3 regions of the Alteromonas sp. ABH4_454 genome follow, and region 1 is predicted to be linked to each of the others. Evidence: predicted binding sites of a transcription regulator. Region 1 holds the regulator's gene; each other region holds the start of a gene.
What was found. Region 1 encodes ArgR, which controls arginine synthesis, uptake and breakdown. Its sites were predicted from a motif close to ANTGAATANNTATTCANT; they were not measured.
Positions count from the first base shown of each region.

Region 1 (10,407 bases):
CCTAACCTTCGGTTATGAAAATGATAAGTTGGACATATACAACTTATTTGTTCAGCACTCTGAAACGTCAATTACGTTTGAAAGCATTGAAGACTTTGAGAACGGTACCAACGCAGAGATAGAATACGGTTATGCCTATTCAGGTGATTTGAACGACCGTGCGGCAGAGTGGGGTTATACGTCTCACTCAACTTATGCTCAGGACGAGTTCTACCTAACTGACGATCTTAAAGTAGTAGCTGGTCTTCGCTACGATTGGATCACAACGTCTGACCGCCCAGTGGAAAATACCGAATTTACTGAATCTTATGGTTATAGCAACACAGCAAACCTGGATGGTATTGACCTACTTCAACCGCGTGTAGGTCTTAACTACACGCTAAGCGATAGCACAGAGCTTCGCGGTGGCTTTGGCTTGTTCTCAGGTGGTAACCCTAACGTTTGGATGACTAACAATTATCAAAACACAAACGTAACTGGTGGTGAAGTAGAAGGCGAATACGCTAACCTTCTAGACGGTAGTGTTACGTGGGTAAATACTGAAGACGGTGTTACTGCTGGCCCAGGTTACTCTGTACCTTCAGACTTAGATGCTGCTATGGACGCTGGTGAAGGTGATAACTTCGAAAGTAACAACCTTGACCCAGATTTCAAAATGCCTAGTGAGTGGAAAATCTCTGCAGGTATGACGCATATTACAGATGAAGACTACGTATTTAACTTAGATCTATTGGTAAGCATCACGCAAGACCAAGCGATGATTAAATACAAAGGTATTGAAGCGGTTGGTTTAACCGAAGAAGGTTATATCGATTACGATAGAACGGGTTATGGTTCTCTTGAGTTAACTAATTCTGACGAGTCTTCAACTTCATATTCATTAACAGGGACTATGAACAAATCATGGGATAACGGGATCTCAGTTGTTGCAGGCTATAACTACAGCCACGCTGAAGATGTTCAGCCTATGACCAGTTCGGTAGCGTTTTCTAACTACCAGTACAGAGCATTTACTAACCCGAATGAAGAAGTTTCTTCACTTTCAGACTGGAACATTGCTCACCGCTTTACATTGGACTTCCGTTACACCACCGAGCTTATTGATGGTTATGACACTACGTTCTCTGCATTTGCGGTTGCACAGTCTGGCAGACCTTACAGCCTTGTTTATTCAAAAAATGAAGGTAACGCTATCTTTGAATTCACTCCTTACCTAGATAGCGGTAGTGTTCTTCCAATCGGTGCTGAGCGTAATGATGAAGAAAGCCCTTGGTGGACAAAGGTTGATATCGCGGTTCGCCAAGATGTTCCAGCATTCCACAAAGACCACTCAGCACAAGTATTCTTCGTGATTGATAACTTCACAAATATGCTGAATGACGACTGGGGCATTCTTGAAGAAGCATCGTTCAACACTGTTACAATTGGTTCTTCAAACCCAACTCCACGTCAAGGTGATGCATCACTTTGGGAATTACGTTTGGGTGTTAACTACCGCTTCTAAGAAGTAGTAAACACTAACTACAAGTTGTAGTGTTAGGTGCCACTTTCCTTAACAGAAAGTGGCACTTTTTTATGCCTGCGATTTATCTCACACACAAGCCACTAATCGATCACAGTGTTTGCTTATGATCTAAGTCCCTCCACCACACGAATCAATTGGCGTTACATTTTTAAATGCTCGCAAGGAGGGCTTATGACAAAACGTATGCTTATGGTAATGACGTCTCACGAAATTATGGGTGATACGGGGAAGAAAACTGGCATGTGGTTAGAAGAGTTCGCAGCGCCATATTACGCATTTAAAGACCAAGGCTATACGATTACGCTGGCATCACCAATGGGCGGGCAAGTGCCAATTGACCCAAATAGTCTTGCAGAAGACGCAATGACAGACGACGCTATGCGTTATACCAAAGATGAATTGGCACGTAGTGCTATCGCCTCGACTATACCGCTTGAAGATGTGCGTGCAGATGAGTTCGATGCCGTATTTTACCCGGGCGGTCACGGCCCGCTATGGGATCTTTCTGACAACGCGCACTCGATTAAATTAATTGAGGACACAATTGCGGCGAATAAACCTGTTGGTGCAGTGTGCCATGCTCCAATCGTACTTAAGGACGTTAAAACTCCAGATGGCAAATACTTAGTTGATGGCAAACAGGTAACGGGGTTCTCAAACAGCGAAGAAGCAGCAATGGAACTTACTGATGTTGTTCCTTATCTGGTAGAAGATGAACTGGTTAAAAAGGGCGGTAAATATGAAAGTGCTGACGATTTCGCGGTAAAAGTTTTTACTGACGGTTTGTTAGTAACGGGTCAGAACCCACCGTCTTCACGCCCAGCGGCAGACGCGCTTATTAAGTTGCTATCTTAGGATAGCCTTGGGTTATACCCTATTTGGAAACCGCATCTTGTATGCGGTTTCTTGATTTTTGATTGTCGGCTTTTGGTTGCCCTAACTAAACATTTTCAAATAAATCTTCAACGCGTTGTCTTAATTCTTCAATTCTTGTCACATCAGCAGGGGCAATGAAAATAGTGTCATCACCTGCAATAGTGCCTAGTACGCCATCTTTCTTGCTTAACGAATCTAATAAACGGGCAATAAGTTGAGCAGCGCCTGGGCTCGTTCTAATAATGACCATGACATTGTTGTGAACGATATCTAATACCAACTGTTTGAGCGGACTTTTGGCGGTAGGCATACCTAATTCAGGAGGCAAACAGTAAACCATGTCTCCCCGTGCATTTCGGGTTCGTACCGCGCCAAACTTACTTAGCATTCTAGAGATTTTCGATTGGCTGATGTTGTCAAAACCTTGTGCTTTCAAAGCGTCAACAATCTCGCCCTGCGAACCATAATTTTCTGCTTTTAGAATTTCTTTAAAAGCTTTGATGAGTTGCTCTTGTTTTGCGTTTGCCATTAGCGCTCTTTTCTTTTTTAAGTGTTATCGTAAGGAATTCTATTTAGTATGCGCATATTGTGCCGTACAGGTAGACTTTGCGCAATTTCTTTGCATAATCATTCATGATAATGAATATCGAATGAAAATCGCCATAAATAACGTTAATAAGACGATCCGGTGATTGAGTTTTCCCCCGCGTTGCATTAGTGTGACGTTCCGTTTAAATACGTGAAGTAATCCCATAGGAGAAATGGTATGAAAGTAGCCGTGTTAGGTGCTGCCGGTGGTATTGGTCAGGCGCTGTCTTTGTTGTTGAAAACACAATTGCCAGCAGGTTCAGATTTAGCGCTATATGACGTTGCGCCAGTTGTTCCTGGTGTTGCCGTTGATTTGAGCCACATCCCCACTGCGGTAAAAGTAACCGGTCACGGTAAAGATGACCTAGCTGATGCACTTACTGGAGCAGACGTAGTTCTTATTCCAGCGGGTATGCCTCGTAAGCCAGGTATGGATCGTTCTGATCTGTTCAACATCAACGCCGGCATTGTTAAAAACCTAATTGAAGGTGTAGCTGATAACTGCCCGAACGCGTGTGTTGGTATCATCACTAACCCAGTTAACACTACTGTAGCTATTGCAGCTGAAACGCTTAAAGCTAAAGGCGTTTACGACAAGAACAAGCTTTTCGGTGTAACGACACTTGACGTTATCCGTGCTGAAACTTTCGTTGCTGAACTTAAAGGTGTAGACGTATCTTCTGTGCACGTACCGGTAATCGGTGGTCACTCGGGTACAACTATCCTTCCTCTTCTTTCACAAGTTGAAGGCGTAGAGTTTACAGACGAAGAAGTATCTAGCCTAACTACTCGTATCCAGAATGCGGGTACTGAAGTTGTTGAAGCGAAAGCTGGCGGCGGCTCTGCAACCCTTTCAATGGGTCAAGCAGCAGCGCGTTTCTGTCTGTCTCTAGTTGCAGCAATGCAAGGTGAGAACGTTGTTGAGTACACTTACGTACAGACTGACGACAGCGACGACGCAGCATTCTTCGCACACCCAGTACGCCTTGGCGCAAACGGTGTTGTAGAAATCTTGCCATACGGCGAGCTAAGCGCGTTTGAAGAAAAAGCGAAAAACGACATGCTTGAAGGCCTACGTGGCGACATCAAGCTAGGCGTTGATTTCGTAAACGGCTAATAGTGCTTAAAGCGGATGCATTAGCATCCGCTAGAAAAGGCTGGATACGTAAGGCCTACACAGACACGCCGAGCTTCCATCCATGGAGGCTTGGCTGCAGCATCCCTGCTGCAGACAGTCTGTTACGACCTTACGTATCCAGCCTTTTTTGTTGCGTCTTTGTAGGCTTTGCCACGGCATCCTTGGCACAGGAGAGCCTGTTTCTCAAACTCCTGCCAATTCAATCCATTACCGAACATCCTTTGGCACACTCATTATTTGAAAAAGAAGCGAGCCTGTTAAAATCTTATAAAACTCGCTCGCTATAGTTAAGCAATCTGCAAAAAAAAGCCTGCTCAATGAGCAGGCTTCTAGTCACAACGCTAAGCGCTAAATTGGGCTCTAGCCCGTATTACGCATACCAATCGCGATTCCCGCAATGGTAACCATCATTGCACGCTCTAAGCTGGTATTTTGCGACTCATCACCGGCCTTACGGATACGGTCAAGAAGCTCAATTTGCAGGTAATGAAGAGGTTGTAAATACGCAGCGCGAATTTCCATAGACTCTTTACCTTGCGGATCGTTCTTCATAATGTCGTCATCGCCTGTAATAGCTAACAGTGACGAGATGCTCTCTTTAAGCTCGCTACGTAGCGCTTCACCAAAGTGCTTAAGCTCTTTAGGTACAAGGCGCTCATCATAAGCTTCACTAATGCGTGGATCAGCTTTGTGGAACACCATGTCTAGCATAGAAAGACGCGAACGATAGAATGGCCATTCGCTGAACATTTCGTTAACTACTTTCTCGTTTTCAGGGGTCTTCACGCTATCAATAGCGCGCATAACGCCTAGCCAGCTTGGCAGTACTAAACGTGTTTGTGCCCAAGCGAAGATCCACGGTATAGCTCGTAGGCTCTCAATTCCGCCTTGTGGCTTACGCTTAGCTGGGCGGCTACCTAGCGGTAGTTTACCCAACTCTTGCTCTGGAGTAGCCACGCGGAAGTAAGGGACAAACTCTTCATCATGACGTACAGTTGCACGGTAGTTATCGCGACCTTGCGCTGCCATTGCGGTAATAAGCTCGCGCCACTCTTCTTTTGGTGCCGGAGGTGGGAACAACATAGCTTCAATAATGGCGCTGGCGTAAATACCTAGGCTGCGTTTAGCCAGTTTTGGCATACCGAACTTATAGCGAATAGTTTCGCCCTGTTCTGTTACGCGGAATCCGCCTTCTAGTGAGCCAGGAGGTTGTGAGTAAATAGCAGCGTGCGCTGGCAATCCACCACGACCAATCGTACCGCCACGACCGTGGAATAGGGTTAGGCTTACGTCGAATTCTTCTGCAATGGCTACCAGTGCTTCTTGAGACTGATACTGTGCCCAACCCGCAGCCAATGCGCCTGCATCTTTCGCTGAATCAGAATAACCAATCATCACAAACTGACGACCTTTCACGTAACCGCGATACCAGTCGATAGACAGAAGTTTGCGCATTACGTCAGGCGAGTTGTTCAAATCGTCTAGCGTTTCAAATAGTGGTGCTACCGGCATTGGCCAATCTACACCGCTTTCTTGAAGAAGCAGTCTAACCGCCATAACATCTGATGGCTCACTCGCCATAGAGATAATGTAGATACCAAAGCCATGCTTGCTGTGCTTTGCAATGACCTTACAGGTATCCAGCACTTCTTTTACATCGTCAGATGCGTCCCATTGTGCTGGGAATAGCGGACGTTTTGAGCCAAGCTCGCGCAATAAGAATGCTTGCTTGTCGGCTTCGCTCCACTGTGCGTAATCGCCTAAACCTAAATAGCGAGTAAGTTCGCTAAATACGTCTGCGTGACGTTCAGAGTCTTGGCGTACATCAAGGCGTAGAAGGTGAATACCAAATACGCGAGCACGACGAATGGTGTCTAGTAGTAGACCATTAGCAACAACCTGCATACCGCAGTCTAATAGTGACTGATAGCAAAGCATCAACGGCTCGATAAGCTCATCATCGCTTTCTATCCAGTTAGACGTGTCTGGGTTTTTACCTGCAAGATAGTCGGCAATGCCGTCACGAGTAGCAATAAACTTATTAACCAACGGGCGAAGTAGGGCGCGGTACGGTTCGTTTGCATCGCCTACTTGTGCACGTAGTTCTTCGTTGCAATCGTACATCGAAAGTTCTACCTGCAAACGGTCAAGGTCGATTGCGAAAAGCTTAGCCGCGCGTTTTCTTGCCAGCAGCAATACTTGCTCAGTTACTTTCGAAGTAACAAACGGGTTACCGTCTCTGTCTCCACCCATCCAAGAGCTAAATTGTACTGGTGACGAGTCTAGCGGTAGCGATACGTCGTAGTCTTCATTTAAGCGACCATCAAGCTCGCGCATGAAGTCAGGTACCGCTTCCCACAATGAGTTTTCAATGACCGAGAAGCCCCAACGCGCTTCGTCGACGGGAGTCGGGCGAACTGAACGAATTTCTTCAGTGTGCCAAGCTTGCGCTATAAGATCAGCAATGCGGGTTTCGATCTTTTTACGCTCAACATCACTTAACGATTCTTGATGCACAGCCTGCAGGCAGTCCGCTAGCTCTTTATGTTTATGAATAAGTGTACGGCGCGTAACCTCAGTAGGGTGTGCGGTTAATACAAGATCGATGTTTAGTTTTGCAACGGCGTCTTGTACTTTGTCAGCAGTCAGTTCTGCTTTATCTAGGTGTTTAAACAGAGCATCAATAGATGCATCGACATTCATTGCCGCGTTGTATTCTTGCTCGGCAATATTACCTAGGTTCAAGAATTGTGCGAAGGCACGACCAACAGTCAGCAAATCGCTGTCAGACATTGTTTTGAAAGTTTCTTTCAGTTCTTCGCTACAAGTAGCGTCTCCCTGATAAGAAGCTCGGCCGCCTTTACGAATCTTTTCAATACGGTCTAGCCACTCCTGACCTAATTGATTTTTGATTGTTTCACCAAGGGTTTTACCAAGGTATCGAACGGTATCTTTCAGTTCAGCATCATAGTGTGTTTGCATGCTATCCTCCTAAATATATGGGCTAACCATACTGTGTCCTTTGCGACTTGTCTAACCACTTTCGGTTATAATTTACAACATTTTGATACTTTTGCACCCTAGTTAACATTGCTCAAAGCAAGATATTTTGTGGTGTGGTACACTCTTGCACCGGAAAATGCAGAAACATTCTCGCGTTAAGCGTTTTGTTTGAAATTTGTACTGCATTTGTAATTTAATTTCAGGAGTTCTTGTGACTGATACATTCAATACAGTAGAAACCCAAGCAAGTTACGGCATTGGTTTTCAAATGGGTCAACAACTACAATCAAATCCTTTCGACGGACTAGCGATTGACGCTGTTGTAGCTGGCCTTAAAGACGCCTTCGCAGGTCAAGCACCTCAGGTTGATAACGACACTCTACGTGATGCGTTTGGCGAAATTCACAAGCGTATGCAAGCTGCTAAAGAAGAAGCAAGCAAAGCGGTTATTGAAGAAGGCACAAAGTACCTTGAAGAAAACGCAAAGCGTGACGAAGTAACCGTAACTGAATCTGGTCTTCAATATGAAGTTGTTACTGAAGGTGACGGCGAGACTCCAGATGCTTCTAGCACAGTACGTGTTCACTACCACGGTACGCTTATAAACGGTACTACGTTTGATAGCTCTTACGAGCGTGGTCAGCCAGCTGAATTCCCAGTAGGCGGCGTAATCAAAGGTTGGACTGAAGCACTTCAACTTATGAAAGCAGGTTCAAAGTATCGTCTATACGTACCACACGACCTAGCTTACGGTGAGCAAGGTGCTGGCGCAGCTATTGCACCTTACAGCACCCTAATCTTTGACGTAGAACTTCTTGACGTTCTAGGTTAATGATTTCTTCACAGGAGTGCCCAATGGTGCTCCTGTGAATACCAGTACTTTTCTTTGTTTAATCTTTTATTCCTTTCTATCTTCTAACCTATTCCTTTTACTTTTCTAACGCTTTGTTAGTAAACGAACAGCACACTAATAATCTGGACGCGTTTACGTGTCGCTTGTTTAAATCTAAATATGTGATGCTACTATGTTTTGTTGGTGAGAATGCATGTATGCGATATGCTGGCAAAAGCGAATTAAAGGTTAGCAGGGTCCCATCTGCTCCGAGTTGTTATCAGTGGCTTCGGCATTACAATAGCCCCACGCTCAAATAAGGAAAATTATTATGGTTATCAAGCCTAAAGTGAGAGGCTTCATTTGTACAAACGCGCACCCGGTAGGCTGTGCTAAAGCGGTTGATGAACAAATTGCTTATGTGGAAGCAAAAGGTGACTTAGGCGAAGGCCCTAAAAATGTACTGGTTATTGGTAGCTCTACAGGCTACGGCTTAGCGTCACGCATCACATCTGCCTTTGGTTATGGCGCAAAAACATTAGGTGTTTGTTTTGAAAAAGCGCCAACGGAACGCAAAACAGGGACTGCTGGTTGGTACAACACGGCAGCATTCCATGAAAAAGCCAAAGCAAAAGGCTTGTATGCAGATACTATTAATGGCGACGCCTTTTCTGATGAAATCAAAAGCGAAGCTATCGAAAAAATCAAAGCTGAAATGGGTAAGGTTGACTTGGTTATTTATAGCCTTGCGTCTCCGCGCAGAACCGACCCAGAAACCGGTGTGACCTACAAGTCGACGCTTAAGCCAGTAGGCGAGGCATACACCACAAAAACTTACGATACAGATAAAGACAAAGTGCATGAAGTGGCGCTTGAGCCTGCCAACGACGATGAGATCCTCAACACCATTAAAGTGATGGGTGGCGAAGATTGGGAACGTTGGATGGACTTTTTACGAAATGCTGATGTGCTAGCAGAAGGCTGCAAAACCACTGCCTATACCTACATTGGTAAAGAGCTTACATGGCCTATCTACGGTCAAGCGACTATCGGCAAAGCAAAAGAAGACCTTGATCGCGCTGCAGACTGCTATTATTGGCAAAAACAGTGACTTGCTTGTACAAGCAAACGTAAGCTCACTAAAAGCGCTCGTGACGCAAGCAAGTTCTGCCATTCCCGTCATGCCGCTTTATATTTCACTTATTTACAAAGTGATGAAAGAAGAGGGCACACACGAAGGCTGTATTGAACAGATTCATGGTTTGTTCACACAGTGCCTGTTTGGCAATACGCCTACGTTAGATGAAGCAAATCGCTATCGCATGGACGGCAAAGAAACAAATGACGCTACTCAAGCGAAGATTAAAGCGCTATGGGACCAAGTGACACAAGAGAACTTTCATGACTTAAGTGACTACAAAGGTTACCACCATGAGTTCCTAAAGCTGTTTGGTTTTGACATTGACAGCGTTGATTACGACAGTGAAGTTGACCCATTGGTTAAGTGGTAAAGCCTAAACTTACCATTAATTAACTTAATGCAATTCGTGCAAAAGCCGTCTGATTTGACGGCTTTTTTGTACCGAATTACAAGCCGATATAGGGTGTCATCGAAAAAATTGTAAATGAATAAGACCAAAGGTTTACATTAAATTGTAGAAAAATTTGCCTTTATCTTGAAATAGCGTGGCACAAACGTATGGGTTAATGCTAAAATCCCGAAATTAAGTAGGGGTCTTTTCTGCCTCTACCAAAACAGCAGTGGCGATTGCAGCTACACAACAACAATAATAAGTGTAAATTTCTGCTGGTGGTCTATATAGAAAGGACGAACAAAGCGTCCGCTAAAGGAATTATGCGTTACGGCTTCATAACAGGCTGACCGTAGCAATTGCAGCAAGTTCCATCAATCAACAAAAAAGGTGTCTAACACCTGTTAATAGTGCGTTTTTGCATGCTGACAGGCAGGTTTCCTGCGGTCATGCAAAAGGGTATTTCTATTAGAGTAGTGCAATTACATATGATAAAAATCAAGAAAGGTCTCGACCTCCCAATTGAGGGAGCGCCAAAGCAGGAGATTGCTGATGCATCTGCTGCAACGCGCGTTGCCATTCTGGGAGAAGAATATGTGGGTATGCGCCCTACCATGCACGTCCAAGTTGGCGATGTAGTGAAGAAAGGTCAGGTTCTTTTTGAAGACAAAAAGAACCCTGGCGTTAAATTCACTGCTCCAGCTGCGGGTGAAGTGGTAGAGGTTAACCGTGGTGCAAAACGTGTTCTTCAGTCTGTAGTTATCAAAATGAACGGCAGCGATGCCGTAACATTTGATAAAATTGCAGCTGACCAGATCGCGAGCGCAACACGTGAGCAGCTTCAGTCAATCCTTGTAGAGTCAGGCATGTGGACAGCGTTACGCACACGTCCATTCAGCAAATCGCCTCAGCT
Region 1 covers NZ_CM149972.1:113,570-123,976, reverse strand. Annotated here, with positions in the region: gene ACYX4W_RS00550 (TonB-dependent receptor) at 1-1,504, shown strand, start outside; gene ACYX4W_RS00545 (type 1 glutamine amidotransferase domain-containing protein) at 1,697-2,380, shown strand; gene argR (transcriptional regulator ArgR) at 2,466-2,930, opposite strand; gene mdh (malate dehydrogenase) at 3,168-4,106, shown strand; gene ppc (phosphoenolpyruvate carboxylase) at 4,488-7,109, opposite strand; gene ACYX4W_RS00525 (FKBP-type peptidyl-prolyl cis-trans isomerase) at 7,342-7,962, shown strand; partial or broken gene fabV (enoyl-ACP reductase FabV) at 8,294-9,473, shown strand; gene ACYX4W_RS00515 (Na(+)-translocating NADH-quinone reductase subunit A) at 9,983-10,407, shown strand, end outside.

Region 2 (10,407 bases), 280 kb from region 1:
TTAAGATGAAGTTGAGGGTCAAACTCGCTCAACTGTAATGGGTCTGGCTCGGGCCAAAAAGGTAGCGACATCGAGTTGTCATCGCCAGAGGCTTCTTTTGTATTGTAGCGCCTCGCAAGCGAAGCACTGTCTACCCATTGAAGCAATTGCTTGATAGCGCCATTGCGATGTTCGCATTGTGCAATAAAGTAGGTGCTGGTCGATGCTGATGAAAGACAAAATACACCTGCTTCAACATCACCACTTTGCACCTTCGCGCATAACTCAACGGTCTCAAAATGCGTTGTAATATCAAGCCAATTAGCCATTAAACCCCGTTGCTGAATTGGCCCGTAGTGCAGCCTTTCTCCTAAAAGCCAGCGGCTTGAATGAAGCAAGGCAGCGGTAAGTGATTGTGTGTCTTGTTTTTCTAGCAACTGCTGAATTGTGCTTAACATGCTTATGCCTCCGTCGCTTGTGGTAGTTTGCGCATAAGGTTTGCTAATGCCGCTACTTCGTCAAACACCGTAAATTCCTTGGCTATAACACCGTCTTCAATCTCAAAGTGAGTTGCCCCTAAAATATAATGGGGTTGCTGATTAAACTGCGCATATTTGCTTTGTGTTGCATTGTAATGACCCGCCAAGCCCCATCTAAGCGCAATGTTCACGCGATTGTCGTCGTAATGGGTAACGCAAATATGATCCACTACCATGTTGGCGTCTGGGCAACTGGCCAGGTACTTAATGAACATGCCGCCAATAGCTGCATTGCCAGTGGCTTGGCGTCCGCCCGGCCACTGCACTGACGCATTGGGTCTGTAAAAGTCAGACAGCTTATTGAACATGCGCTTATTGAAGATTTGGTCGGCCCATGATTTGGCAAAGTCGCCCCACGGCTTGTCTTGCTCTGGCAATGCTTCCCAGCGCGACGCCTCGTTAGCACATGTTCGCGCGTACTCTTCATTTAGCCATTGGGTAAACGTGCTCGAAACAGGAAACTTGGCTTGAAACGCTGCAGCATCGTCTAGCTCAATACCAAGCTGAGCGATAAGAAAGCTATTGTCTCGCATTAGCCATTCGTAAAAAATCTTATTGTCTCTGCACATGCAGTCTGCAATGGTGGTGACACGCCCGGTTTTGCCTGTTGGCGCGCCAAATTCAGAGGGGCCTTTATTGGTCATAATACTGGTGATACGGTGCGACGAATAATACACCTCGTTGGCTTCTTCACGGTAAATAACGTCTTCACCTATAAGCGACCTGTCAGGGAAGGCGGCAATGGTTTTTAACGTGTTTTGAACTACCACATCAACACTGTCGGCATAACCGCCAAGCGTATGTACTGGGCAGTAGTCAGCATAATAATCGTAGCAAGCACCAATGTTTTTCTGCTCCCAAATACGATGGGTTATGCGCAAAATATAGTCTGCTAAGTCGACAAACTCTTCATCGAAACCCGCCAAGGTTTGCGTTTTACTTCGTGCAGGGTCCAGCATGTCATGCAGAGGCTGCCAATACACCGTTTTTGCTATGGATGTTTCGCTCATAGAATCTCCCTCAAAAGCGCTGAGTTTGGCTTTTAAAACATAAATTGAATTGAAAATAAGAACACGAGTGTGAGTAAGAAGAACCCAAACAATATGTAGTTGATTGGGTCTACGCGGCCGGGTACGCGATACCATCCTTGCTCTTTCTCATCGAGACCTTCGCGCGCGAAGTGTTGCTGCTGCCCTTTAATGGTATAAGCGTTGTATTCGGTTTGAACGCCATCAATAAGGCGACTAGCAATCATAGACACCACAATATTAGCGCTTGCACCTATGATGCAGTACCAGGGCCACGCAATATCTGTATTCAAGGCCACCAAGGTCACAACAATAAAGCCGCTCAATGTGCCAATGATCAGGCCATTTTCGGTTGTCTGCTTAGAAAAGAACCCTAAGAAGAACATGCCCATTTGCGCACCTACAAAATAGGAGCCTACTTTAGACAAAATTTCTAAAATTGAGCCTTCGCTGAATAGGTGGTAGCCAATTGCTGGAAAAATAATAAGTACGGCGAAGAACAAGGTAAAAATACGCGAAGCCTTAAGGTAATGGGCATCTGACGCGTCTTTCTTGAAGTATTTAATGTAGAAATCGATAGTTGCCACTGTCGATAGCGAGTTAAATGAGGAATCTAGGCTAGACATGGATGCGGCCATAACCGCGGCTGCAATAATGCCCATTAAACCCGGCAAGCCGTAATCGGTTGCGAACTGCAAAATAATTGTGTTGCTGTTTTCGAAGGTTTTGCCTTGATAAAAATCGTAAAACAACACGCCAAGTACAATGAAGAAGAAGTAGATGAAGAACGCGCAGAAACCCATTAATAAATAAGATTTTTTGGCGTCACCAATATTCTTGGCAGCCAGCGTTCGCTGCACCATCATTTGGTTGGTGCCGTAAACGGTGATGTGGTACAGCGTCATAGCAATAATGCCGCTCCACACTGTAGTTTCTTCAGTAAAGTCGAAGTCCCAATTAAGTGGGTTTAATTTACCCTGAGCTTTAAGCTCGCTCATTGATGAAGATAGCGTAGTGTCGCCGCTTTCAAGCAGGGCGTACATAATAATGCCCGCGCCCACAAATAAGATCACTGACTGAATAACGTCAGTCCAAATTACGGCAGTAATGCCGCCCATCATGGTGTAGATAAGCGCTATGGCAGTAACTATAACTATAGACCACACTACAGGTACGCCAGTAATGAACGACAAAACAAGAGAGGTAGCATAAAGAATAGCTGCTGAGCTCATGATTTGGCTTAGCATAAAAATGCTGGATACCATGGCGCGGGCACGCTTGCCGAAACGCCGTTCTTGGTAATCGTAAATGGACGCGACACCCGCGTTATAGAAGAATGGGAAAAAGAATATGATTACAGCCATGATGACGAGAGGGTAGTTCAAATGAAGTGCTATAACGGATAGCCCCTCTGAATAAGCCCAGGCTGGTGCCCCAAGAAACGTCATAGCGCTAACGTAAGTGGCAATAACCGAAATACCTATTGCCCACCACGGAGTTTGTTTTTGACCGAGATAAAAATCGTCGGAATTTTTTATATTTTTACCAATCACCAAACCCAGCAACAGGTTCGCAATGATGTACCCGCCTAAGATAGACCAGTTTAAAACGCCAAAATTTTCAGTCATATTCTTTACTCTGCCTGCTTAATAAGCGCGCTTTCTATTTACAATAATATTCAACCTAATACATAATGACTTCGAAGTCATTAATTATTTCAGGCCAGTATTAACAATTTTTTAAACAAAGAGGCGTAAGTCATGAGTTTTAATAGCGAAAAAGCCGTTGTCAGATCCTATCAAGCCGCTTTTGACAAAGGTGAGGCAAGTGATGTTAAAGGCGTAGTGAAATCGTATGTTGATGAAAATGCAAAGATTTATGCCTGCTATCCGTTTGATAAATGTTCGACTCCAGCAGAATTAGTGAAAGAGTTGTGGGAGCCGTTAAAACAGAGTTTTACGCGTATGAAGCGCCGTGAGGACGTATTCATGGCGGGAGATAACAGCGCCGGCGAAGGCAAGTGGGTTATGTCGATGGGTCACTTTGCTGGACTGTTCGACAAGCCGTTTCTTGGTATTAGAAGTACGGGGAAACTGGCTTTTTTACGGTATGCCGAGTTTTTTGAAGTACGTGAAAATAAGATAGTTAGCCACGCTATTTTCTTCGACTTAATTGCACTAATGCAGCAAGTTGGGCTTAATCCTTTGCCCGTAGAAACAGGCCATACGTTTGTTTATCCAGGGCCATGTGATCACAACGGTTTACTGTTTGAAGAGCAAGATCCTAAGGAGTCTAAAAAGACCATTGAGCTGGTTGAGGAAATGGTAAAAGACCTAGATTCTTTAAATAAATCGGGTAACGACAACTGTCCTCCAGAGCTTCTCGCCAAATGCTGGAGCGAAGATATGGTGTGGTACGGGCCAGCGGGAATAGGGGCTACATACACCATCGAGCGTTACCAGCAGCAACATCAATTTCCTTTTCGTAAAGGTTTGAAAGATAAAGTTTTTAATGGTCATGTGGCGCGCTTTAGTGAAGGCAGTTTTGCCTGTTTCTTTGGTTGGCCGAACCTATCGAATACCGCAGGCGGCGGCTTGTTCGGCATGCCGGCGTCGGGTATACGTGCTGACATGCGAGTGGTTGATGTGTACTATCGCAAAGGGGATAAATTACTGGAAAACTGGGTGCTGATGGATGTGCCTTATTGGTTAAAACAACAAGGGTTAGATATCTTATCGCGCACTACCACCTACAGTTAAGCTAACAACATTAAAGGCTTTATACCTGAAATAGGTGTACTGACTGACGTCATTTTCCCATGAAGCTACCTAGCAAAACGTCCGTTTTTGCTAGGTGGGCTTTCTGATAAGCCAAACTATCTTAAGTGCACTTTCTTATCTATTTCCACTAATGCTTAACTCATGCATCAGCATTCGGTTTCTATATTTTAAAGTGCCATTTTTCTATGCAGATCCTACCAGTCATTTTTGACTTGAAGTCTTAATATATACTTCGGAATCTTATTTTTATTGTCATTGATAAAGCCCTTTATTGGTTAATAAAGTTATTAAATACATGAGCTTATTTGTTTTTGGTATATTTAAACAAAAAATTAAAATTCATGAATTAACAATCTTTGAACATTTTTATTGACTTCGAAGTAAATTGGGTTGTATGTTTGTTTAGACCAAGAATTAAACAACCTAGTATGATGTTGTCACAGGCAGGGTCATCAAAGGCTTGATAAACGCAGGGCACTAACAGGTTACTGCAGATAAGGTTTTATTAATCCGGGAACTATCACGATGAAGCAAGACCAACGAAAGTACCATACAACATACCTCTCCCGCGCTATTCAAAGTGCACTTCTAATCAGCGTTAGTTTTTGCGCTAGCGCCCAACAAGAAACCCCTGACAGCGAAGCTAAAGCAGCGGGTGTTGAACGTATTGAAGTAACAGCAAACCGACAATCTCAAGATTTGCAGGAAGTATCGTCTTCTGTGAGCGCGTTAGGTGCAGATGATATTTTGCGTAACGGCATTGAAAATATTAGTGGTCTTGAAAACGTTGTTCCCGGATTAAGAATAGGCAGCTCGGGTGGTGAAGTTCGTCCCGCTATGCGTGGTGCTCGTACCAACGAAGTCGGCGTGGCCGGTACAGGTATTGCTGAACAAGTTGTTGGTATTTTCCAGGATGGTATTTATGTGCCAACGACCACCGGTGGCTTAGGGGCTTACGTTGATATTGAGCGCATTGAAGTACTGCGCGGGCCGCAGGGAACATTGTATGGAAGAAATACATTTGCAGGTAGTATCAACGTTATTTCAAAGCAGCCTGAACTTGGCTATACCAGTGGTTCTGTGAAACTTACTCATGGTAGCTATGACCGTTCGGCCTATGAAGCTATTTTAAACCTGCCGCTAAGTGATAAGGCCGCTACGCGCTTTGTCATGAGCCACGACCGTCATGACGGCATGATCGAAAACCATTTCTTGCCGGGCTCGTCAGACGATTTACGCGAAAAGAATCAATTCTACTTACGTAACACGACTAAATACGAATTCTCAGACGATGTTACTGCATTGCTTCGCCTTGATTACAGTAAGAAAGACGCAAACTCAGAAGCGATTTGGGGTTACCAACAAATTGCGGGTTATCAAATTTCTGAAACCTCGCCGGGGTCGGGCGTTTACAACCCTGTTGCTACGGTAACGCCTGGCCACATTTATCAGCCAGCTGATGCTGAGCGAGATGATGAAGGCCCATACGATGTATACAGAAATGCGGTGTCTTTCGATAACCAAGAAGCGTGGTCGGCAACCTTGACGCTAGACTGGGCGATGGACTGGGCAAATGCAAAGTGGACCACCAATTATTCTGAACTGTCAGGCGAGCAATTCTACGATAACGACTACAGTGATGGTGGCTTAGACTTTGTTGGTGGCTTTGGACGTCAGGACGATCAAAAAGCGTTTTCTACCGAACTACAGTTGTCGTCTGTCGAAAGCGATAGCCCGTTTTCTTGGATAGCAGGCGTTTATTTGTTCTCGCAAGAAGCGGATTGGGAATGGCTGTGGCGTGAGGATACAACCGGTAACGGTGAGCCAGATTCTATTACGGTTCCTTCGTGGGGAAATCCAAATCACGACCCGCATGAAGTCGACTCTGTAGCAGTATTTGGCCAAGCTCGTTATCAACTTAACGACAGCAACCGCTTGTTGGTTGGCCTTCGCTACAACAAAGACGAGAAGACATTTACAGGCGATTCAATTCCCGATTGGGACGACTCAGCGGTATTGTGGAAGTTAGCTTACGAGCTAGATGTTGCAAAAGACATGATGGTCTATGCCAGTGCAGCAACAGGTTATCGTACTGGTGGTGCTAACGACGCGAGGGTGGTAGCGCGTGGTGCCGATCCGCTATACGACAATGAAGAAGTTATTTCTTACGAAATTGGCTTGAAGAGCTTTTTATTCGATAACACCGTTCGGTTTAACGTTTCTGCTTTTGCAAACCAATACGATGACGTGAAAGCGCAGCTGTTTGCAGTTTCGTGTAACGACACAACAACTGACTTAACCGTGGCACAGTGCGTTTCTACTGGCGTTAGTACAACCTTTGAATACTATGAAAATGGTGGTCAGGTTGACACCTACGGGTTAGAAGCTGATTTGGAATGGCGCCCACTAAGCGAGTTAACGTTAAATGCAACCTTGGCACTTCTTAATGCCGAGTTCGCTGACGACTTTGCTGTAGGTAATTCTCAACTTCAGCCTCTACTTGGGTTAGGCAATGTTGATGGCCGTCAGGATATAAACGATCCAAATAGCCAGTTTAGCTTTGCGGGTTACTCTCCAGCTATGTCGCCAGATTATACGCTGGGCCTAAGCGCAAGGTATGAGTACTCATTGCCAAATGGCGGTTACTTAACGCCTTATCTTCATGTGAACTTTGTTGACGATCACTACGCGTTTGATATCAATATTCCTGAAACAAAAGTAGATGCTCACGCCATGGTAACGGCTCGCATTTCTTGGGAAGTAAATGAAAACTTAAACGTCGATTTCTTTGCAAATAACCTGACAGATGAAGAAGTGCTTACTCGTGCAGTGGTTCAGTCTCAAGTGCTTAATGGGCTGCCTATCAACTCCATTCAGGCAAACTGGAATAACCCGCGTACATACGGCGTAAGCTTACAGTACAAGTTCGACTAACACGTGTAGCGCAGTGCGCTATTTTAAACGCTGAACAAACTGGGCAATCACTAGGGTGATGAGCCCAGTTTTGGTTCTTAGCGCTAAATCTCTACTTTACGCTCTGTTTCAAAAACCTATATATGCACTTTTTAAACAGAGCTTCTAACATGCAGTACTCAACACTTTCTTGGGAGATATGAGATGAAAGGTTCACGTCCAGAACAAGGCATTCTTACAAAAGACAACGACTTGTCAAAAACGCAAGAAACCATTGATACCATTGACGCTATGGTCGATGGATTAAATGATCATGATATCGACAATATGGGCCGTTTCTTCAGTGAGAACTTTCGCTGGATGGGCAATGCAGGTTGCGGCTTCAAACAAGGGTTAAAAGAGTTTCAAGACAACTGGCAGCGACCGTTTCAGGCTGCGTTTTCTGATAAAGTTTGTATAGATGAAGCTCGCGTCACACAAGGTGAGTGGTGCGCTGCGTTTGGTCGCCAAGAAGCGGTTCACACTGGGACTTTTATGGGAATAGAGCCTACTGGTAAAAAAGTCGAAATTCGCTATATGGATTTCTGGAAAGTGGTAGACGGTAAAATTGTAGATAACTGGGTTAACGTTGACTTCCCCTACATTATGCAGCAGCTAGGTGTAGATCCGTTCAACGGGCACGGGTGGGAAAACCGTGACTCAGGGAAAATGCCAGTGCAAAACGGCGAATAGAAATGTATACCCAACAAGCCGGAACATCGAAGCCACCGGCTTGTTTGATTTTATTACTAGAACTGGTACTTAACGCTCACCGTATAGTTAGTTAGTGAGCCCGGCATGGTCCAAAGCTGATGGTATGAGTTCTCAAAATAATCTCTGTCGAACAGATTATTCACGTCAAATCTCATAGAAAGCGCATCGCTGATATTCACTGACCCTGCTAAGTTCACAAGGGTATAAGACGGCAAAATGAATGTTGGATCGGTGGTTTGTCCTAAGCGATCGCCCACGTAACGCATGGTCACACCAAAGAACGCTTCTTTTTCAAATACGCTGGTGAAATGGTTAAGCGAGATATACCCCGAATGCTTGGCAATATTGATTAAGCGCGACCCTTTAGGAATAGGCACGCCCCAATCCAAGTTATTGACTTCGTTTGCGGTTTTAGCATCTATGTACGCGTAGGCCATATCAAGGCGAATGTCTGAAGTAAGGTCAGTCGTTAACTGAAATTCTACCCCTTGGCTTTCAACTTCACCGAGTGTAGCTGAAAAGCCAGTGTTAGGTTCAGCGGTAAGCATGTTGGTCTTTTCAGCATCAAAAATAGCGACGCTACCAGAAAACATATCAGCAATGTTTTCCCACTTAGCTCCTACCTCAAAAGAGGTGGTCTCTTCAGGGTCAAACGCGTTGCGGTCAGAGTCAAGTCCGGGGTTGGGTCTGAAACCTTCTGCATAGCTAGTGTAAAGGCTTACAGAATCATTGATTTCATACACGAAGCCAAAGCGCGGTGTCACTTCCGTTTGGTCTTGTTCTTGCCCTTCATTGCTTAACTTATTAAGAATGTCTTGCTCGAATTTGTCCACGCGAAAGCCAACTAAAAGCTTGGTTGCTTCGCTAAGTTCTATAACATCTTGTGCGTAGAAACCTAACCCTTTTTGCTTTTCAGCCGTGAGTGTAGTGGGCGTAACGTCAGGTCTGAAAATAGTGTAGTCTGGATTTTCAGGGTTGATGCTGTAAGTGGTATCACCCGCACCCCACGCAGTGCGCCAACGACGATAGTCTGTGTCGATGTGGTAGTTGTAATAGTCCAAACCAAACAAGACGTTATTTACGAAGCCTGCCACGTCTACCACGCCACTTAATTCAAAGCGTAGTGATAAGTCTTGCGCTTGATAGTCACGGGTTCTGCGTTGCCTTGAAAGTATAGATGGGTCGGTATACAAAAGCTGACGACCTTCTGACAGTTCAGTATCTGAAGACTGCCCTTCAAAAGAAGAGTCTCTGTAGGCGAAGCCACTGAGTAAATGCCAGTTGTGATTCAACTCGTGATTTAACACTAAGCTGATGTCCGAAGGCTTTAACTTCATGGGCTCCGTCTCTAACATCACCATAAAAGTCTTCGGCATCTACGGCGTCAAAGTCGTTATTTAATATGAACACACCGCGATCAAGCGGCTTTTCCTGATCCAATATTTCCATCTGGTAGCTTAAGCTGGTGTGATCAGAAATGTTCCAAATAAATGAAGGGTTAAGGTTCAAATTCTTGAAAAACACGTTATCGCGATAAGTATCAGAGTCTTCGTATGAACCGTTAACGCGATACGCCATGTCTGAATTAATGCCGTTCGTGTAATCGAACTCTACTTGTTTTTTATCAAAATTACCTACCGTGCCTTGAATGTAGCCTTGCTCTTCAAACTGAGGTTTTTTGGTAATAACGTTAATGGTACCGCCAGGTTCCCCTTGACCATATAAGGCTGATCCCGGACCCTTCATTACTTCTATGGTTTGAACGTTAACCGTGCTTCTATTACCGCTATAGCCACGCACGTTGAAGCCGTTTATTAAATAACCCGATGGGTTATTTTCATCGCCAGAAAAACCTCGGATCGCAAAGCTATCGAACATGCCGCCAGAGTTGTTTTGTCTAACAATGGTGGGCGCAAAATCTAGCGCATCGATGAAGCGCGTGATCCCTTCATTCGCTAAGGTATCAGCAGTAATTCGGTCGATTGCTTGTGGGGTGTCGATTAGCGGTACATTACCACGGTATGGCTGAAAGTGTCTTTTTACCTCAATGTGTTCAAGTTCATCATGAGCACCTTGAAGGGAGCTTTCATCACTTTGCGCAGCGGCGCTTACTGATAATGCAACTAAAGAAAATATAAACGGTGTTTTAAGATCAAGCATAAGCAAGGTATTACGTGTCTTTGGCAGGTTTTTCAGAGGTCGCGAATGTTATGTTATCTCGTTTCTTTCCGCAAGAGGGCTTAGGAACCAAAAGGTGAGATTAATGATTCTTGAAGACTAATTGCATATCGGGCGCTTCATTCGGAAGGTGAAAACGCGCAAAGCGTTATTACAAAGCGTTGTTGCAAAGTGAATATACTGGTCCAAACTCAACTATCTGGCGTTTTCCTCTGCCTGCCAATGCTATACACTTCG
Region 2 covers NZ_CM149972.1:4,395,820-4,406,226, reverse strand. Annotated here, with positions in the region: gene ACYX4W_RS19220 (nuclear transport factor 2 family protein) at 1-437, opposite strand, end outside; gene ACYX4W_RS19215 (nuclear transport factor 2 family protein) at 440-1,528, opposite strand; gene ACYX4W_RS19210 (sodium:solute symporter family protein) at 1,561-3,174, opposite strand; gene ACYX4W_RS19205 (ester cyclase) at 3,307-4,305, shown strand; gene ACYX4W_RS19200 (TonB-dependent receptor) at 4,852-7,260, shown strand; gene ACYX4W_RS19195 (ester cyclase) at 7,444-7,971, shown strand; partial or broken gene ACYX4W_RS19190 (TonB-dependent siderophore receptor) at 8,028-10,152, opposite strand.
Region 2: ACYX4W_RS19205 (ester cyclase) is a predicted target of ArgR. The motif match lies at 3,239-3,256, and genes of this name have one in related genera.

Region 3 (10,407 bases), 410 kb from region 1:
TCTAGCGGAGCTGGAGGTGCATGGAACAGCTCGTTGAACACCTCAATTACCCGAGACTTCTTGATTGGCTTTGCAATCACATCGTCCATACCGTTTTCTAAATATTCATCACGCTTTTTAATTACGTTAGCCGTTAGCGCCACAATAGGCGTCTGCATGACCAAGTCTTCTTCAATAATAGTGCTCGCCACATCGAACCCAGTCATATCAGGCAGCTGAATGTCGAGCAGGATAAGGTCGTATTGGTTCTCCCTTACCTTATCAATAGCTTCTTGGCCCGTCATTGCAACATCAACCTTTTGCCCAAGCTTCTCAAGCAAGGCTTTGGCAACCATAACGTTCAGCTCAATATCTTCTACCAACAAGATATTAAGCCCCGTCACTTGAAGCTGTGCGACCTTCATTGGGCTGTTAGAGATTTGCACTGGCAGTACAATCTCAAAACGGGTGCCTTTACCCACGCTACTAGAAACGTGAATTTCACCTTTCATTAAATCGACCATTTGCTTACAAATAGCCAGACCGATACCTGTGCCTGTGGCTGACTGATGATCGGGGTGATCGACTTGGTAATACATAGCAAAAATCTTATCGATTTCGCTTTCAGGAATACCCACGCCGGTATCTTCAATAATGAAGGTAACGTATGCCTTATCACCATCAGGTTTCGTTGATGATACTGATAAACTCACGTGCCCCTTTTGTGTGAACTTCACTGCGTTAAACAATATATTCCACAAAATTTGGCGAAGACGGGTACCGTCAATTTCCACTAAACGGGGTAACGGCTCATTAATCGTCGTTTTTAGTTCAAGCTGTTTATCTGCCGCTAGCAGTCGAATAATACTGCTTAATTCTTCTGTGAAATCTTTTAGCGAAATCGTTTTAAGGCTTAGCTCTAGTTTATCTCTGTCTAATTTGTCGAGATCAATAATATCGTTGAAGATATTACCTAATGTAATAGCACTAGCGTAAATAGTACTTACCCAGCTAAATTGCTCATCGCTTAATTCGGTATCACGCAGCATGCGGCTTAGGCCTACAATACCGTTCAATGGGGTACGAAGTTCATGACTGATGGTCGCTATAAAGCGCGTCTTATCGGTGCTTGCTTTCGCCGCAGCGTTTTCGGCTTGTTTACGTTCCGTCATATCTCGACCGAAAGACAATAAACCTAAACGATTACCTTCTTTGTCGAAGAAAGGTACGCGCTTCATTTCAAAGTAGCGACGACGGCCGTCAGCGAAACGGAGCCACAACTCTTCTGTGATACTTGCGTTGGTTTCTAATACTTCATGGTCGCTTGCTACAATTTGGCGGGCTAACTCTTCTTCGTATACATCTTTTGGCGTCAACCCAAGCAACTCTTGCTCGGTTTTGCCCGTCATTAACTCGGCAATGCGGTTACAGCCTGCAAATCGACCCTCCTCATTGCGGTAGTAAATTAAGTCAGGCGACGCATCAATGATAGAGCGCAATAGCGTGGACAAACGTCGCGCTTGAGCCTCTTGCTCAGATTTGTCTTGAATTTCTCTTTCTAAATCTTTGAACAGAGCTTCTCGCTCTTCCTGCGCCTGTTTACGCTGTTCAATTTCATGATTAAGCTGACGAATATTGCTCTGTAGTTCTCGGTTAAGAAATACGTCTTCTTCACGTAAGCTTTCTAATTGGCTAACAACTTCTTTTAAGTTGGTACGCGAATTCTCTAGCTGCTTTATTAATTCACTGAAGAAGTAGAGTACCCAAGGCGCAGATAGCATCGTGAGAATGACTGCACTTATGAAATCGTCAGGTTGAACTTGGCTTCCCATACTCACGCGTATCACGTAAGAACCGCCTAGCGTGAACACCAGCGAAAGAACAACAAACAAAATGCTGAGCTTTAGAGTGCCAAAACGCTGAACAAATTGAGCAAAGCGGATTGCCCAAGAATCGTTTGGTGAATCTGAATGCATGTACGTCTAATCTAATCTTATTTTGCCTGTATCCTATCAGGCTTTAATCACTTCGGGAATGCGGTTTGTTGTAGCAAAGCGATGACACCACTTCACGATCACGATTTAAACGGCGACTTTTCCGTAACTTCGTGAATAAATGAGGTGTTTACCCATCCGACTTTAGTAAAAGATACTTTCGCCCAATCGCCCTGCCTCTCTAGTACTTTTAATATTTCTCCTTTATTTAAACCATTATCAATAATGGGAAATGAAGTGCCAGGCCCTTTTCTAACATTAAGCGCATTTGCACTCACATTCGCAATTTTCTTTATGGGGCTAGTTATGTCACGTCGGAATTGGTCGTGGGCTTCTCGCTGTGAATTGGTGTTATTTGAATCAGTTTCCCAAACGTTACTGTCGGGATGTAATGCGAGTTCTTTAAATTTTTGTAAGGGAAAGGCGGGGCCGGGGTCTACTTTACGCGAGGGCGCAATCTCTTCATGCCCTACAATGGTAGAAATTTGGTAGTGCTCACACAGTGCTTTACACAAGGTAAGGGTTCGCGAAATTTGAATATCAGAATACTTATGCCAATAGCCAGTGGCATGCTGGTTTTTCTTTTTAGCTTCGAATACTTCTTTTTTTTCAAATACTTTACCGAACCAACTCTCATAAGTGCCGTCACTTCTTTCTTTAAGTTGGCCTGCATTATCTAGTTCAATACCTATTGAATATTGGTTTAATCCGCTACGCCCTTCGAAATGGCTTTCCCCTGCATGCCATGCAATCTTATTGGTTGGCAACATTTGTACTATATTGCCACTGCGTCCCACGGCAAAGTGAGCCGACACGCCACTGCCTGGCCTGGTTAATACATTAACTGACGACGCTAGGCTACTGCCTGCGGTGAAGTGTATGACGATAGTGTCAGGAAAACCCTGCTCAAAAAGCCCTGAGCTATTGGGAGAAGGCGTAAAACTTACGTCTTCGCCGGTTATTATATGGTCGTTAATAATAAAGGTGCTGTTGGGGCTTGCCTGTAATGCAGTCATTCGATAGTCCTCACTGACCTGGTAGCATGAGCTTTCAGTGAATTTTTATTCTTTAACTAACGCTAATGCGTTCGTGGAAATTACACGAATGTCCTATCAAGTGAGACACAACCTTACATACGAATAATTTTTAACCAATATAGCAAACTACTTATATTAGTGGAACCGTAACTTTACGATTTAATAAAAATACAAACAAAAGGCATTTGACAACATAAAACGACACCATGAGAGCATAATTATTCACTTTAAAAAAGCGAATGAGAACCAATACCATTTACGCAACTAAAATTTATCATTTTTATCCGCTGATAACATTTTTGTTACAAACCTAAAAGTTCAACTGCAAATCTATGATTTTAATAAACTTATTTATATTTATACCAATTCTCTATAAACCTCGAATTTTTAGCGTTTGATTTTATTTTTCAATGTGGGTATTTTGTACGGCCCGCACAGCAATAATGCATAAACATGCGGAAAAGACTGGAATCCTCTAATAATAAATAACGACAAGAAAGGCGCATGCCGCGAGCAATACCGCTCGCAGGTTTAAAAGACGTCTAATAATGTTGTGATACGCAAACCTAGGCGCATCTACACGCAACGCATACCTTGCCCAGTCAAAAGGTTGAAGGAGTTAAGAGATGAGTTTATATAATCCCAATGATTCCCGGGACAACTGTGGGTTTGGCTTAATTGCTCACACTCATGGGGAAGCCAGTCACGAATTGGTAACTACTGCTATACACGGTCTTGACCGTATGCAGCATCGTGGCGGTATCGCCGCCGACGGGAAAACCGGTGACGGCTGTGGTTTATTACTACAGAAACCGGATGCGTTCTTCCATGCAATCGCCGAAGAAAATGGCTGGAAACTCAGCAAAAAATACGGCGTGGGCATGATTTTCTTAAGTCAGGACCCAGTACTTGCGCAAACTGCGCGTGAAGTACTTAATGAAGAACTTGAAAAAGAAACACTTTCAGTAGTGGGTTGGCGCGAAGTGCCTGTCGACCGCTCAGTACTGGGTGAATTAGCGCTTACAGGCGTTCCACAGATTGAACAGGTTTTTGTGAACGCTCCTGCGGGCTGGAGAAAACGCGACCTAGAGCGTCGTTTGTATATGATCCGTCGCCGCGCTGAAAAACGTCTTGAAAAAGATCCCGATTTTTACGTAGCTTGTTTATCAGGCTTGGTAACTATCTATAAAGGCTTGGTAATGCCAAAAGATTTACCCGCCTTTTATCACGATCTTGCCGATGAGCGTATGCAAAGCGCAATCTGCGTTTTCCACCAACGCTTTTCAACGAATACACTACCACGCTGGCCGCTAGCCCAACCTTTCCGTTTCCTTGCGCATAATGGTGAAATTAACACTATTAAAGGTAACCGCGATTGGGCGATGGCTCGTGCTGCTAAGTTTTCAACGCCGCTTATCCCCGACCTTAAAGATGCCGCACCTTTTGTAAATACTGAAGGTTCAGACTCATCGTCACTGGATAACATGCTGGAACTATTCTTAGCCGGTGGTATGGATTTATTCCGCGCCATGCGCTTGCTTGTTCCACCTGCATATCAAAATAACAAAACCATGGATGATGACCTTCGTGCATTCTACGAGTTTAACTCGATGCACATGGAACCATGGGATGGCCCTGCCGGCATCGTATTAACGAATGGCCGTCACGTTGCCTGTAACCTAGATAGAAATGGCCTACGTCCAGCACGTTACGTTATCACCAAAAACGGGTTTATTACTCTTGCCTCAGAAGTGGGTATTTGGGACTACGAGCAAGCTGACGTTATTGAGAAAGGCCGTGTAGGTCCTGGTGAAATGCTTGCTGTAGATACTTATACAGGCAAAATCTGGCGTTCTACAGAAATTGATGACGACTTAAAAGCGCGTCATCCATATAAAGAGTGGCTAGAAAAACACATTCGTCGTTTGACTCCAATCGAGCAGCTTGATGCCTCGCTAATTGGCAAACGCGTGTTTGACGATGATGCCATGGCGGTATATCACAAGCTACACGCCTACAGCTACGAAGAAATTCAGCAAGTGGTTAAAGTGCTTGCAAAAGACGGTCAAGAAGCCGTTGGTTCAATGGGTGACGACACCCCAATGGCGGTTATGTCATCGCGCCAGCGTACTGTTTACGATTACTTCCGTCAGCAATTTGCACAGGTTACTAACCCGCCTATCGACCCGCTACGTGAAAACCACGTTATGTCGTTAGCAACCTGTATTGGCCGCGAGCAAAACGTCTTTAGCGAAACTTCAGGTTACGCTGACCGCGTGTTGTTCGACTCGCCTGTATTAATGTATACCGATCTTAAGCAGCTGCGTGAATTTAACCCTGACAACTACTATTCAGAGGTTGTAGAGCTTCAATACGCACCGCAAGAAGGTTTAAAGAAAGCCATCGAGCGCGTGTGTAACGAAGTAGAAATGCTGGTTAAGAACAAGCGTGCAGCATTCGTTATTCTGTCTGACAGAAACATTAAGCAAAACCGCTTGGTTATTCCAGCAGCAATGGCGGTAGGTGCGGTACAGCGCCGTCTCGTTGAAAAGTCATTGCGCTGTGACGCGAACGTTGTTGTTGAAACAGCAAGTGCCCGCGACCCGCATCACTTTGCCGTGTTGATTGGTTTAGGTGCTACTGCGGTTTACCCATTCCTAGCATACGAAACCATTGAGCAGCTTTGCGAAAAAGGTGAGCTGGATATTTCTCCTATGCAGGCCACGTTGAACTACCGTAAGGGTATCAACAAAGGCTTGTATAAGATTATGTCTAAGATGGGTATTAGCACCGTTGCTAGCTACCGTAGCTCTAAGCTATTTGAAGCGGTGGGCGTAAACAATGAAGTAATGAACCTTTGCTTTAAAGGTGTGACTTCACGCATTCAAGGTGCGGGCTTTGATGATTTCCATCAAGACCTTGTGAACCTTAACCGTATTGCATGGCTTAAGCGTAAGTCTGTCGATCACGGCGGCTTGCTTAAATACGTTCACGGTGGCGAATATCACGCGTATAACCCAGACGTAGTGAGTACGCTTCAAAAGGCTGTGGTGTCAGGTAACTACGATGACTATCAGCAATATGCCAAGCTTGTTAACGACCGTGCGCCAGCACACATTCGCGACTTGCTAGCTATTAACCCTGATTGCGACCCTATTGATGTTAGCGAAGTAGAGGCAGCGGAGAACTTATTCCCGCGCTTTGATACCGCAGCCATGTCAATTGGTGCACTAAGCCCTGAAGCGCACGAAGCGCTGGCTATTGCCATGAACCGCTTAGGCGGTCAGTCTAACTCGGGTGAAGGTGGCGAACACCCTTCTCGTTTTGGTACTGAAAAGAATTCTAAAATTAAGCAGGTTGCGTCAGGTCGCTTCGGTGTAACACCTCACTATTTGGTAAACGCTAACGTTATTCAGATAAAAGTAGCGCAAGGTGCTAAACCAGGTGAAGGTGGTCAGCTTCCTGGTGATAAAGTAAATAAGTACATCGCACAGCTTCGTTTCTCTGTACCAGGTGTAACCCTTATTTCACCACCACCGCACCACGATATCTATTCAATTGAAGATTTGGCTCAGCTAATTTTCGATTTGAAACAGGTTAATCCAACGGCACTTATATCGGTTAAGCTGGTATCTGAGCCTGGTGTAGGCACCATTGCAACAGGTGTAGCAAAAGCTTATGCCGACCTTATTACCGTTTCAGGCTACGACGGCGGTACAGGAGCAAGCCCATTAACGTCTGTTAAGTACGCCGGTAGTCCGTTCGAACTAGGCCTATCTGAAACGCAACAAGCCCTAATTGAAAACGGCTTGCGTCATAAAGTACGCGTTCAAACCGACGGTGGTTTGAAGACCGGTCTTGACGTAGTTAAGGCAGGTATTTTAGGTGCTGAGAGCTTTGGTTTTGGTACAGGCCCAATGGTAGCGCTTGGTTGTAAATACTTACGAATTTGCCACTTAAACAACTGTGCGACCGGTGTAGCAACGCAAGATCAAAAGCTGCGTGACGATCACTTTATTGGCTTACCTGACATGGTGATGAACTACTTCAAGTTTATCGCTCAGGAAGTACGTGAGATCATGGCGTCTATGGGTGTGGCTAAGTTCGACGACTTAGTTGGCCGCACAGAGCTACTTAAAGTGCTAGACGGCATTACTGCTAAACAAAATCGCTTGGACCTGTCGCCACTACTTGCGCAGCCTAAAGCGGGCGACCACACTCGCCTATTTTGTTCGCAAACCACTAACGCGCCTATCGATAAAGGCGAGTTAAATGCTCAGATGCTTAAAGATGCTCAGCAAGCTGTGGTAGATGGTGAGTCAATTACCCTCAAATACCCAGTACGCAATACAGACCGCTCTGTAGGCGCTCTGCTATCAGGTGAAATTGCTAAACATCACGGTAATCACGACTTTGAAGATACACCTATAAAGGTTGAACTTACCGGTACAGCGGGCCAGAGCTTTGGCGTATGGAACGCTGGCGGCCTACATATGCATCTTGAAGGCGATGCCAACGATTACGTAGGTAAAGGTATGACTGGCGGTAAGCTTGTTATCCACCCGCCGCGCGATATCTCGTATGACGCCCACGATAGTGCCATTATGGGTAACACCTGCCTTTACGGCGCAACTGGCGGTAAGTTGTTTGCTGCTGGCCGCGCTGGTGAACGTTTTGGGGTACGTAACTCAGGTGCTATTGCAGTAGTTGAAGGCATTGGTGATAACGGCTGTGAATATATGACAGGCGGTATCGTGGCAGTTCTTGGTCCGGTTGGTGTGAATTTCGGCGCAGGTATGACAGGTGGTTTTGCTTATCTTATGGATGATGGCGACGACCTTGATAACCGCGTAAATGCCGAACTAGTCGATGTAATGCCAATTGAAGATAAAGCGATTCTTGCTGAACACTTACGTGGCTTAATCAATCAGCATTACGAAGAAACAGGAAGCGAGCACTCGTTGTCGCTGCTTACTGATTTCGCCGCAACGCTGAAACGCTTCAAGCTTATTAAGCCCAAAACCAGTGATGTGAAAAACCTGCTTGGTCACATCAGTCGTTCAAGTGCTGAATTACGCATTCAGGCTCAGTAGGAGGATTTAGTTTATGGCAAAGAACGTATATCAATTTGTCGATGTTGAACGTATTGATCCGCCTAAAAAGCCGATCATGGTACGTAAACATGAGTTCGCGGAAATTTATCAGCCGCTAAGCCAATCTCAAACCGAAGGCCAAGCAGATCGCTGCTTGGACTGCGGTAACCCATACTGTGAATGGAAGTGCCCTGTGCACAACTACATTCCCCAATGGTTAAGCTTGGCAAATGAAGGCCGTATTCTAGAAGCGGCAGAACTTTCTCATAAAACCAACAGCTTGCCGGAAGTATGTGGTCGCGTATGCCCGCAGGACAGACTTTGCGAAGGTGCGTGTACGCTGAATGACGATTTTGGTGCTGTTACCATCGGTAGTATTGAAAAATACATTACCGATACGGCATTCAAAATGGGCTGGCGCCCAGATATGTCTGACGTGGTATGGACCGACAAGAAAGTGGCGATTGTAGGTGCAGGCCCTGCGGGTCTTGCATGTGCTGATATTCTCGTTCGCAACGGCGTTAAACCTGTTGTTTACGATAAATACGAAGAAATTGGTGGCCTACTTACATTTGGTATTCCGTCTTTTAAATTAGAGAAAGACGTAATTAAGCTACGCCGCCAAATTTTTACCGAGATGGGTGTTGAGTTCGTACTCAATACCGAAATTGGTAAAGACATCCAGTTCCAGGATTTGCTTGATAAATACGATGCAGTATTTCTGGGCATGGGTACGTACAAGTCGATGCAAGGTGGTTTCGATAACGAACACGTTGAAGGCGTATATGACGCACTTCCTTTCCTTATCGCCAACACCAACCGCGTAATGGGTCTTGAAAAAGACCCTGCTGACTTTGTTGACATGAAAGGCAAGCGTGTTGTTGTGCTAGGTGGTGGTGATACCACTATGGACTGTGTACGCACCTCTATTCGTCAAGAAGCTGCGCAAGTAACCTGTGCGTATCGTCGTGACGAAGAAAGTATGCCTGGTTCACGCCGCGAAGTAGTTAACGCTAAAGAAGAGGGTGTTGAATTCAAATTCAATCTACAGCCTCTTGATATAGCCGTTGATGAAAACGGAAAAGCCTGTGGCGTTAAGTTCGTAAAAACAGAAATGGGGCCGCCAGATGTAAATGGTCGCCGCCGCCCTGTTGAAGTAGAAGGTTCTGAACACGTACTTGAAGCAGATGCAGTTATCATTGCATTTGGTTTCCAACCAAGCCCTGCACCATGGTTTGCCGATTTCGGCATTATGCTTGATGAGAAAGGTCGTGTACGCGCGCCTTCTGCTGGTAAGTTTGCCTTCCAAACCTCACACCCTCAAGTTTTTGCTGGTGGTGATATGGTGCGTGGTAGTGACCTGGTTGTTACCGCTATCGACGAAGGCCGTAAGGCTGCCGAAGGTATCATGGATTATATTGGCGTTTAACCTTCGCGAATATTCCTGGTCATTAAAAGCTCGATAGCCTCGCTATCGAGCTTTTTTGTTTTACACGCCACAGAAGATACGAAAAGCTCTACTTACATACCTTAATAGACCAAGGTTTAGTTGAAGCAAAAGCGCAACGCCTCTAGTATCGTAACAAGGAATTAAGAATATCGCCCACTGGATGAAGAACCTACCTATGAAGCACGTCAACACTAAGAAGCTTTTATTTTGTTTAGCATTAGCCTCAGGAAGTGCCTGTTTTGCAGACACTCTTTCAGTAGATTCTTCGTCGAACGCCCAAGTTAATGAGCAAAAAGTTAACCAGGGTGCGATGCCGTCTTTAAGCCAACCTTCTATTGTGTCGTGCCCCGCCGAGTTCCAGCAGGTGAAAATATCTAATGATGCAAGACAGTGCCAAGCCTTCGAAAAAGACACGTCGGCAGTTATGGTTTATCACTCACCACGCTCCCCAAGTGAGATACTTAGCGAATACCAAGGCGCTCACCCACTACTTAAGCCCCATCCAGCTATTAGAGGCCGTACATTATTGTCCTCTCAAGATAATGCCGTAAGGGTAGTTATAAGCCCTGACAATGCCGGTTCTCAGGTTGATATTCTAGTCACCTCAAAAAATCAATAAATACATCGTAGAAATTTGCCAACAAAGCTAATGTTGGCACCCGCTTTGCAATTTCATCAATAACTACTTCATGACAGCAATAAGCGTCATTTTTATGACGCCTATGCCGTAAACGAAGCTAATGCCGCTAAGCTATATACACCGGGCTAGGCTGACCTTCAGTTACTCATGTCATGACTTTTTCTATTGATATTTGCGAGGGTTACGATGGAATTGGCAATTATTTTAATGATGT
Region 3 covers NZ_CM149972.1:4,264,164-4,274,570, forward strand. Annotated here, with positions in the region: gene arcB (aerobic respiration two-component sensor histidine kinase ArcB) at 1-1,955, opposite strand, end outside; gene ACYX4W_RS18620 (N-acetylmuramoyl-L-alanine amidase) at 2,054-2,989, opposite strand; gene gltB (glutamate synthase large subunit) at 3,637-8,103, shown strand; gene ACYX4W_RS18630 (FAD-dependent oxidoreductase) at 8,117-9,532, shown strand; gene ACYX4W_RS18635 (hypothetical protein) at 9,729-10,172, shown strand; gene ACYX4W_RS18640 (DUF2726 domain-containing protein) at 10,380-10,407, shown strand, end outside.
Region 3: ACYX4W_RS18620 (N-acetylmuramoyl-L-alanine amidase) is a predicted target of ArgR. The motif match lies at 3,220-3,237, and genes of this name have one in related genera.